DNA from 2 places in the Delftia sp. ASV31 genome. Region 2 is predicted to be linked to the other one. Evidence: riboswitches for the same ligand, from Rfam matches in the RefSeq annotation. Region 2 holds a riboswitch; the other holds the start of a gene.
What was found. A riboswitch is a leader RNA that binds a small molecule or an ion and turns the genes downstream of it on or off. The one in region 2 is predicted to bind glycine.
Positions count from the first base shown of each region.

Region 1: it holds a riboswitch for glycine, as region 2 does, so the genes downstream of both, gcvT (glycine cleavage system aminomethyltransferase GcvT) here and JHD82_RS10570 (D-amino acid dehydrogenase) in region 2, are expected to answer to the same signal.

Region 1 is NZ_JAELTK010000038.1:40,331-44,744, reverse strand. It holds gene JHD82_RS15285 (fatty acid--CoA ligase) at 1-1,427, opposite strand, end outside; glycine riboswitch at 1,597-1,708, shown strand; glycine riboswitch at 1,724-1,842, shown strand; gene gcvT (glycine cleavage system aminomethyltransferase GcvT) at 1,860-3,035, shown strand; gene gcvH (glycine cleavage system protein GcvH) at 3,172-3,546, shown strand; gene gcvP (aminomethyl-transferring glycine dehydrogenase) at 3,618-4,414, shown strand, end outside.
Region 2 is NZ_JAELTK010000022.1:67,946-72,359, reverse strand. It holds gene JHD82_RS10575 (hypothetical protein) at 1-911, opposite strand, end outside; glycine riboswitch at 1,555-1,665, shown strand; gene JHD82_RS10570 (D-amino acid dehydrogenase) at 1,758-3,089, shown strand; gene JHD82_RS10565 (FIST N-terminal domain-containing protein) at 3,131-4,366, opposite strand.

The DNA.
Region 1 (4,414 bases), on a different contig from region 2:
TGGGCGGCGACGATCTGGCCCCAGCGCTCGTCGGCCTCGCCGATGACGGCGACCTCGAGCACATCGGCATGCTCGACCAGCGCGTCTTCCACTTCGCGGGGATAGACGTTCTCGGCACCCGAATTAATCATGTAGTCGATGCGGTCACGGATCCAGAGGTAGCCGTCGTCGTCGATGTGGCCCAGGTCGCCCGTGTGGTACCAGCCGTGCGCCAGCGCGCGGGTGTTGGCGTCGGGGCGGTTGAGGTAGCCGGCCATCATGCAGGGGCCGCGCACCAGGATCTCGCCCACCTCGCCGGGCAGGCAGGCCTCGGCCGGATCGGTGGGGGCGTTGTCTTCGCGCAGGCGCGCCACGATGAGGTCATGGCCCATGGAGGGCAGCCCCGCCGAGCCCGCGTGCGAGAGTTGCTCGCGCGGCAGGAGGATGGACATGCAGGGCCCCATCTCGGTGGTGCCGTAGACCTGGACCAGGTCGCTGCCGACCTTGCGTGTCCATTCGCGGATCAGGTGCGGCGCCATGGAGGCGCCGCCGTACTCCACCAGCCGCAGCGCGGGCGCCTGCTCAGGCGAGGCAATGGGGTCGGCCAGCAGCATGGTGACCATGGTGGGCGCCGCGAAGAAGAAGCTCACGCGCTCTTCGCGGATCAGGCGCCAGGCCTCGGTCACGTCGAAGCGGCGCAGCAGCACCTGGGTGGCACCGGCCTGCAGGCGCGGCAAAAAGCTGGTGTGCAGCTCGGCCGTGTGGTTGAGCGGCGCCATGGCCAGGCCCACGTCGTCGCGCGTGAACTGCATGGTCTGGTGCATGAGGGCGTTGTGCGCCAGCTTGCTGCGGTGCGTATGCAGCACGCCCTTGGGCCGGCCCGTGGTGCCGCTGGTGTACATGAGGATGCAGGGATCGCTCTCGCGCACATGGGCCTGGGGCGGCGCGCTGCTGCGGCCCCTGGCCAGGGCGGACAGGCGCTGCGTGGCCCAGACCGGCAGCGGGTCGGCCGGGGCATCGTCGGCAAAGATCCAGTGCTCGATGCCTGCGCCAGTGCCGCCGCCTTCGGCCTTGAGCAGGGCCTGGGCGCGTGCGGCCACCTCGCCGCCCTCGTGCTCGAACACCAGGGCGCGCGCTGCGCCGTCCTTGAGGATGAAGGCCAGCTCCTGCGCCGCCAGCCGGTAGTTGATGGGGTTGAAGATGGCGCCCAGGCGCGCGGCCGCCAGCATGGTGAAGACAAAGGCCGGCGTGTTGTAGAGAAAGGCCGCGACCACGTCGCCATGGCCTATGCCCAGCTCGGCCAGGCCGTGGGCGTGGCGGTTGACTTCGGCATCGAGCTGGGCGTAGGTCCAGGCGCGGCGCTCGCCGCCCTCCCACGCGACCAGGGCTTCCTTGTTCGGCAGGTAACGTGCCGGCCAAGCCAATGTGTCTCCCAGCGTCTGCTGCATGTGCGCTTCTTCCTTCTCGCTCACGAGATTTCATATATCGATGCATCTCAATGTAGGAGATTTTTTAGACAGTTATGCAATTTGCAAATGCATCCATGCAGGCAAGCGCATGGAGCTGCGGCCGGCCCGCGGAAATCCCGAAGCCGCGCGGACGCTGGCCGCAGCTAGAATGCGCCGGTCAGGAGAGAGTGCCCGCCCGGCCGCAATGGTCACAGGCAGCGGCACCGCCGAAGGCGCAGGGTTCGCCCCGAACGCTCAGGCAAAAGGACTGGCACCGCCTGCCGCCACGGCCGCAGGCGTTCCTAGCTGGAGAGAGATGCAGGGCACGGCGGTGTGCCCCATCCACCGAAGGAGCAAGCCCCACGCATGGAAGGTGCGGGTGAATCTCTCAGGTAAAGCGGACAGCAGGGCAGGACATCCCGGGATTCCGGGATGGCGTTGTGCCTTGCCCCTTGCCGAAAAGAGAGTCCCTCCTTGACCGCCGCCTCCACCACCGATCTGCTCAAGACCCCGCTGTTCGACCTGCACCAGGAACTGGGCGCGCGCATGGTGCCGTTTGCCGGCTACTCCATGCCCGTGCAATACCCGCAGGGGCTGATGGCCGAGCATCTGCACACGCGCGAGGCGGCAGGCCTGTTCGATGTCTCGCACATGGGCCAGATCAGCCTGCGCGGCCCGGATGCCGGCGCGGCGCTGGAATCGCTGCTGCCCATGGACGTGCTGGGCCTGGGCGAACACCGCCAGCGCTACGGCCTGCTGCTCAACGACGCGGGCGGCATTCTGGACGACCTGATGTTCGTGCGCCGCGAGGACGACCTGTTCCTGATCGTCAACGGCGCCTGCAAGCACGAAGACCTGGCGCACATCCAGGCCCGCATCGGTCAGCGCTGTGAAATCGAGCCCCAGTTCGACCGGGGCCTGCTGGCACTGCAGGGCCCGCAGGCAGCAGCCGCCATGGAGCGCCTGCTGCCCGACACGGCCGGGCTGGTGTTCATGACGGGCGGCTACTTCGACTGGGAAGGCGCCGAGCTGTACATCACGCGCAGCGGCTATACCGGCGAGGACGGCTTCGAGATCTCCCTGCCCGCCAGCCACGCCGAGGCCTTTGCCCGTGCCCTGCTGGCCCAGCCCGAAGTCAGGCCCGTGGGCCTGGGCGCGCGCAATTCGCTGCGCCTGGAAGGCGGCCTGTGCCTGTACGGCAACGATCTGGACACGACCACCACCCCGGCCGAGGCCGCCCTGAACTGGGCCGTGCAGAAGGTCCGCCGCATTGGTGGCGAACGCGAAGGCGGCTTTCCCGGCGCGGCCACCGTGCTGGCCCAGCTGCAGTCGCCCGAGCTGCTCACGCGCAAGCGCGTGGGCCTGGTGGCCCTGGAGCGCGTACCCGTGCGCGAAGGCACGGAACTGCTGGATGCCAGCGGCCGCAAGGTCGGCCAGGTCACCAGCGGCCTGCTGTCGCCCACGCTGAACCAGCCCGTGGCACTGGCCTATGTGGAGCCGGGCAGCGCCGCCATCGGCACCACGCTGCAGGCCATGGTGCGCGGCAAGGCCGTGCCCATGCAGGTGCAGGCCACGCCCTTCGTGGCGCCCCGCTATCACCGCGGTTGAGGACAGCCTGCGCGCTTGGCGTGGATCGAGTTCGGCGGATTCGTTTTTCCTGCCATCGCATGCCGCTACAGTGCGCACTGACCTTTCTCAAACCGCCTTTCACAGGTTTCTTTTTCAGTTTCTATCGGAGCAAGCCATGAGCATCCAGTATTCCAAGGACCACGAATGGATCAACGCCGCCAACCCTGACGCGGCCATCGTCGGCATCACCCTCCACGCGCAGGATGCGCTGGGCGACGTGGTGTTCGTCGACCTGCCCGCCGTGGGCACCAGCTTCAACCAGGGCGATGTGGCCGGCGTGGTCGAGTCCGTCAAGGCCGCCGCCGATGTCTACATGCCCGTCAGCGGCGAGATCGTCGAAGTCAACGAAGCCCTGCGCGACGACCCCTCCCTGGCCAACAGCGACCCGCTGGGCGAAGGCTGGTTCTTCAAGGTCAAGCTCAGCGACGCAGGCCAGCTGGCCGCGCTGCTCGACGAAGCCGCCTACACGGCCTTCGCACAGAGCAACTGACGCCACTTTCCGGCCAGGACGGGCGCCAGGGCCCGCCCTGGCGCTTTTCAGCTTTTGAGACAGGTCCCTCCATGCTGATGTCCTCCACCCAGCCCCTTGCCGCCCTCGAGAACGCCACCGAATTCGTGGCCCGCCATATCGGCATCGCGCCCGAAGACGAGGCCCACATGCTCAGCGCCATTGGCGCGGCATCGCGCGATGCGCTGATCGACGCCATCGTCCCGCCCGCCATCCGGCGCCACCAGCCCATGGCGCTGCCGCCAGCGGCCACCGAGGCCCAGGCGCTGGCCGAGCTCAAGGCGCTGGCAGGCCGCAACCAGCTGCTCAAAAGCTTCATCGGCCAGGGCTACTACGGCACGCACACGCCCGGCGTTATCCTGCGCAACATTCTGGAGAACCCCGCCTGGTACACGGCCTACACGCCCTACCAGGCCGAGATCTCGCAAGGCCGCATGGAGGCCCTGGTCAACTTCCAGACCATGGTCTGCGACCTGACGGCCATGCCGATTGCCAACGCCTCCATGCTGGACGAGGCCACGGCGGCCGCCGAGGCCATGACGCTGGCCAAGCGCTCCGTCAAAAGCAAGAGCAACCGCTTCGTGGTGGCCGGCGATGCCCACCCCCAGACCATCGAGGTCATCCAGACGCGCGCCGCGCCGCTGGGCATCGAGGTGCTGCTGGCCAACTCGCTGGACGAATGGAACCAGCTGATGGACGGCGACTACTTCGCCGTGCTGGCCCAGTACCCCGCCACCAGCGGCCGCATCGACGATCTGCGCGCCGACGTGGACAAGGCCCATGGCAAGCAGGCCGCCTTCATCGTGGCCACCGACCTGCTGGCGCTGACCCTGATCACGCCGCCCGGCGA
Region 2 (4,414 bases):
TGATGAATCTCCGCGTACAGCTCGCAGTTGAACGGCGTCCCCTCTCCCGCAGGGGTTGGCGCCACATTCACCAGACCGACGCGATCAATGATGACATTGTTTGCCTGGGAGCCAACGACGAATAGCGCTTCGCCACAGGTCATGTTGGGCGAATTGGTGAGAGTGATATTCTTCCCACCAAGATAAAAGGTTTCCCAGGCGGAGTCCGCCCAGTTCTGGACTTGTATGACTCCCCCGAAATCGATGGTCAATGAACCCGTGCCGGCTGGCACGGTGCCTTTGATCCAGTACCAAGCGCCACCGGCACCGGTGGTGGTGCCCGTATCGCCGCCGCTGATCATCTGGGTTTGACCACAGGCATTGGTGGCTCCCGTCACGGCGCCGGACTGGGCTCCGCTGACGAACGTATTGGCACAGCGCACGTAAACCGTCTGATTGTCGACATACGGAAAGAGGTTTCCGGCCGCATCCTTGGATGTCCCACTCTGTATGGTTCGTACCGACGTAGACAGTGTCGGCGCAAAGACGATGGAAACATCGGCACTCGGATCCAGCGTTTGCAGCGTGTAGTTGGCTGCCTGAATGGCCGCTCGCAGCGTACATGCGCCAGCAAAGGTGCCCCCCAGCGTGCTGACACAGGTGGTTGGTGTCGTTGCATTGGCATTGGGAGCGTCGCTGTTGTCGGTGACCGTGAAAACGATGGTCGCCGCCAGTGCCGTGGATGAGATACCCGCGCATGAAAGCAGCAGCAAAGATAAAAGGCACTTCGCTGCACGCCATTTGCGAAAAAATGCCAAACCGGGCAGGCGATTGAGAGCATGCATGATATTCCCCGTTTTCTCAAGGAGATATGACAGGAAAATGATTTTCCCAATGGCAATGGCCATCAGTTGTACCCAGCGCATTTGCATCGCCGTACCTCGAATAGTTCTATTTGAATCACGAGCTCACAACTCACCTTGCAGCCGGCGAGGTTGGAAGCAGAATGTTTCGCGCAGATCCTGCGCGTCAATCAGAAAAGGCGGATTTCCATCAACGTTTGCTCGCTGCTCCGCTGCCTATTGAGCGGGACACGCCTTCAGTCGGGTTTGCGACGCAAATCATTCCTCCCTCGACAAACCATATTCACCGTGCTTGTATTTTTTTCAGTGCCGGACCAGTTTCCATGGACCTGCACCTGTGCAAGGTTAAGTCGCCTATCAGACATATACACAACCCATGGTTAACCCAGCAGGTCCAATCGACCAGAACATGCACTGACAAACCACTGCACATATCGATAGGCTAAATCATGTTTTTTTCTATTTCAATAGTTTTTTTACATGAACCCGGAGGATCGTGCCAGCGCTACGAGGGAGGCGCTTGAGCGATCTAGGGAATACCCTGAATCAGCCACACCACATACAGGTAACAGGTGGTATCCCCAATACGACTGGAGCTGGCTGCGCAAGCCACATAGAATCGTCCCTGCAGGAGAGCAGGCGGGCACCACGGTGCCGAGCCTCACCGAAGGCGCAAACTCCCATACACGCTCAGGTTCCGTACTGCAAACACAACATGCCGTCTGGAGAGCCGCCGCACGCAATATGCGGCGCACCGAAGGAGCAAGCCCCGTTCCCATGGACGGCGGTGAATCTCTCAGGTACCAAGGACAGGGGGAGCGGCAGCTGCGTCACGACGGACGCCGGCTGCTTGCTATTGAATCCATAGCTACCAGCTTCCGCGTGACCGGCACATGCCTTTGAAAGGGCATTGTCATGCGCGTCATCGTTCTCGGAGCCGGCCTGATCGGCACCGCCTCGGCCTACTATCTGCAATCCCTGGGCCACGAGGTCACGGTCATCGACCGCCAGGCTGCGCCCGGCGCCGAAACCAGCTTTGCCAACGGCGGGCAGATCTCGGTCAGCCATGCCGAGCCCTGGGCCAACCCCGGCGCACCGCTGAAGTTGCTGGGCTGGCTGGGCCGGCAGGACGCCCCCCTGCTGTTCCGCCTGCGCGCCGACATGCGCCAGTGGCTCTGGGGCCTGTCCTTCCTGCGCAACTGCACGCCCGCGCGCACGCGCCACAACATCCGGCAGATCGTTCGCCTGGGCACCTACAGCCGCGAGGCCCTGCAGCAGCTGCGGTCGGACACCGGCATCCAGTACGAGCAGCGCATGCAGGGCATCCTGCACTTCTACACGAACGCCCGCGAGTTCGAGGGCGCGCTCAAGCCCACCGAGCAGATGCAGGCCCTGGGCTGCGACCGCCGCCTGATCGACGCCGACGAGGCCGTGCGCCTGGAGCCGGCCCTGGCCCATGTGCGCGGGCAGATAGCGGGCGCCACCTATACGGCCGAGGATGAATCGGGCGACGCCAACCTCTTCACGCGCGAGCTGGCACGCATTGCCACCACCACGGGCGTGCAGTTCCGCCACGGCCACCACGTCATGGCGCTGCGCACCACGGGCGCAGGCGCCAGCCGCCATATCGACCATGTGGAGGTGACCAATGCCGATGGCCGCTACGAACGCATCCAGGGCGACGCCTATGTGCTGGCCATGGGCTCGTTCAGCCCGCTGCTGGCCCAGCCGCTGGGGCTGCACCTGCCCATCTACCCGGCCAAGGGCTACTCCGTGACCCTGCCGGTGCTGGACCCCGCCAAGGCCTACCAGGTCAGCCTGACGGACGATGAGTTCAAGCTGGTGTTCTCGCGCTACACCGGCGCGCAGGGCGACCGCCTGCGCATTGCCGGCACGGCCGAGTTCAACGGCTACGACCGCAACCTGGACCCCGTGCGCTGCGAGGCCATCGTGCGGCGCGTGCAACAGCTGTTCCCTGGCGCCGGCGATACCGGGCGCGCCCAGTTCTGGAGCGGCCTGCGCCCCGCAACGCCCAGCAATGTGCCACTGATCGGACGCTCGCCCATCGCCAACCTGTTCCTGAACACCGGCCACGGCACGCTGGGCTGGACCCATGCCTGCGGCTCCGGCATGGCGCTGGCCGACCTGGTCAGCGGCAGGCAGCCGGCCGTGGATTTCGATTTTCTGGGAGCCGCAGCCATGGACCCGGATCGCAGCGCAGGCACGGTGCGCCCGCGCGCGGTCTGAGGTGCAGACGGTGTGTACCGTGTGTACGGCGTGTACGGCGCCTAAGCAGTGAACACCGTCAACACTCCTGCGAAGCGGTGCAGGCGGGCGTCCATGATCTCGGCTTCGGCGACGAAGCCGATCAATGGCACATCGCCCAGTGCGTGGCGCAGGGTGCGCAGTTCGGCATCGGGGCCGCCGAACAGGCCGCCGCCGCGGCCCCGGCAACTGATGTAGATGGCGCCACGGATGCGGGGCTGTGCCTCGCCTTCGGGCGCCGCCTCCTCGGGCTCCGCCGCATCGCGCAGCGCGGCGCCCAGTTGCAGCAGTTCCTGGCGCGCGACCTGGGCCTGGCGGCGGCAGAAGATCACAGAATGCCCGGCCTCCACGGCCGATGACAGGGCCACGCCCTGGCGCAGCGGGTCCAGCCCGACCAGGGTCAGCACCTGGGCCTCTTCGGTGAGCACGCCGTGGGCCATGCCCCGGCCCGGCGGCGCAATGGCCGCCAGCGTGCTGCGCACCGTGGTCAGCGCGGGCTGCCAGTCGCTGCCTTCCAGCTCCACGCCCAGCAGTTGCAGCAGGCGCTGCAAGGCCGGATCGCCATTGAGCCCGGTGACCAGGGCGCCGCGCGCCTCGGTGATCTCCAGGCCCTCGCCCAGCGGCACGCAGCCCTGGGCCATGCCCGTGATGCAGGGCACGCCCGCACCGAAGGCCACGCCCGAGAAGCCTCCGCTGAAAATGCCGCGCGCATCTGCATGCTGCGCATGCAGGTCCTCGGTGCGGCAGGCGATCTGCACGCCCTCCACGCCATCGTCCCCGTCATCGCCCACGCCGCCGAACAGCAGGCCGGACTCGGTGCGCTCGGACAGCTCGTACAGCAACTCGGCCAGCTCGGGCTGGCCGCCTCCGGCATGGACCAGGGCCGAATGGGCCGTGAACCCGGCCTCGCCGCCCGGCGCATGCAAGGGCGCCAGGCCCGAATACAGGCGGTAGTGCGCGGCCGGCACATCGAGCAGCATCACCGCGAGCGCGGAGCCGGACAGGTATTCATGGGACATGGCCAGCACGCCACCGGCCGAGCAGCCAGCCCAGTCCGCCACATGGGGCAAGGCCCTGGCCAGATGCTGCAGCAGCGGTCTTGCATGGGCGGCATGTGCGTGGGACAGGTACACCAGGCCCAGTCGGGGGCGCTGCGCGTGGCCCGGATCGGCCATCTGCGAGCGCAGTTGCAGCAGCACCGCATCGGCCGCGGCGCGCCAGTCGGAATGGCTGGCATGGCCTACAGGAAACAACGACATTCCAACCTTCTTTCTAGCCCTGCCGGCGCCCGGCTTGCGGAGGGCTCT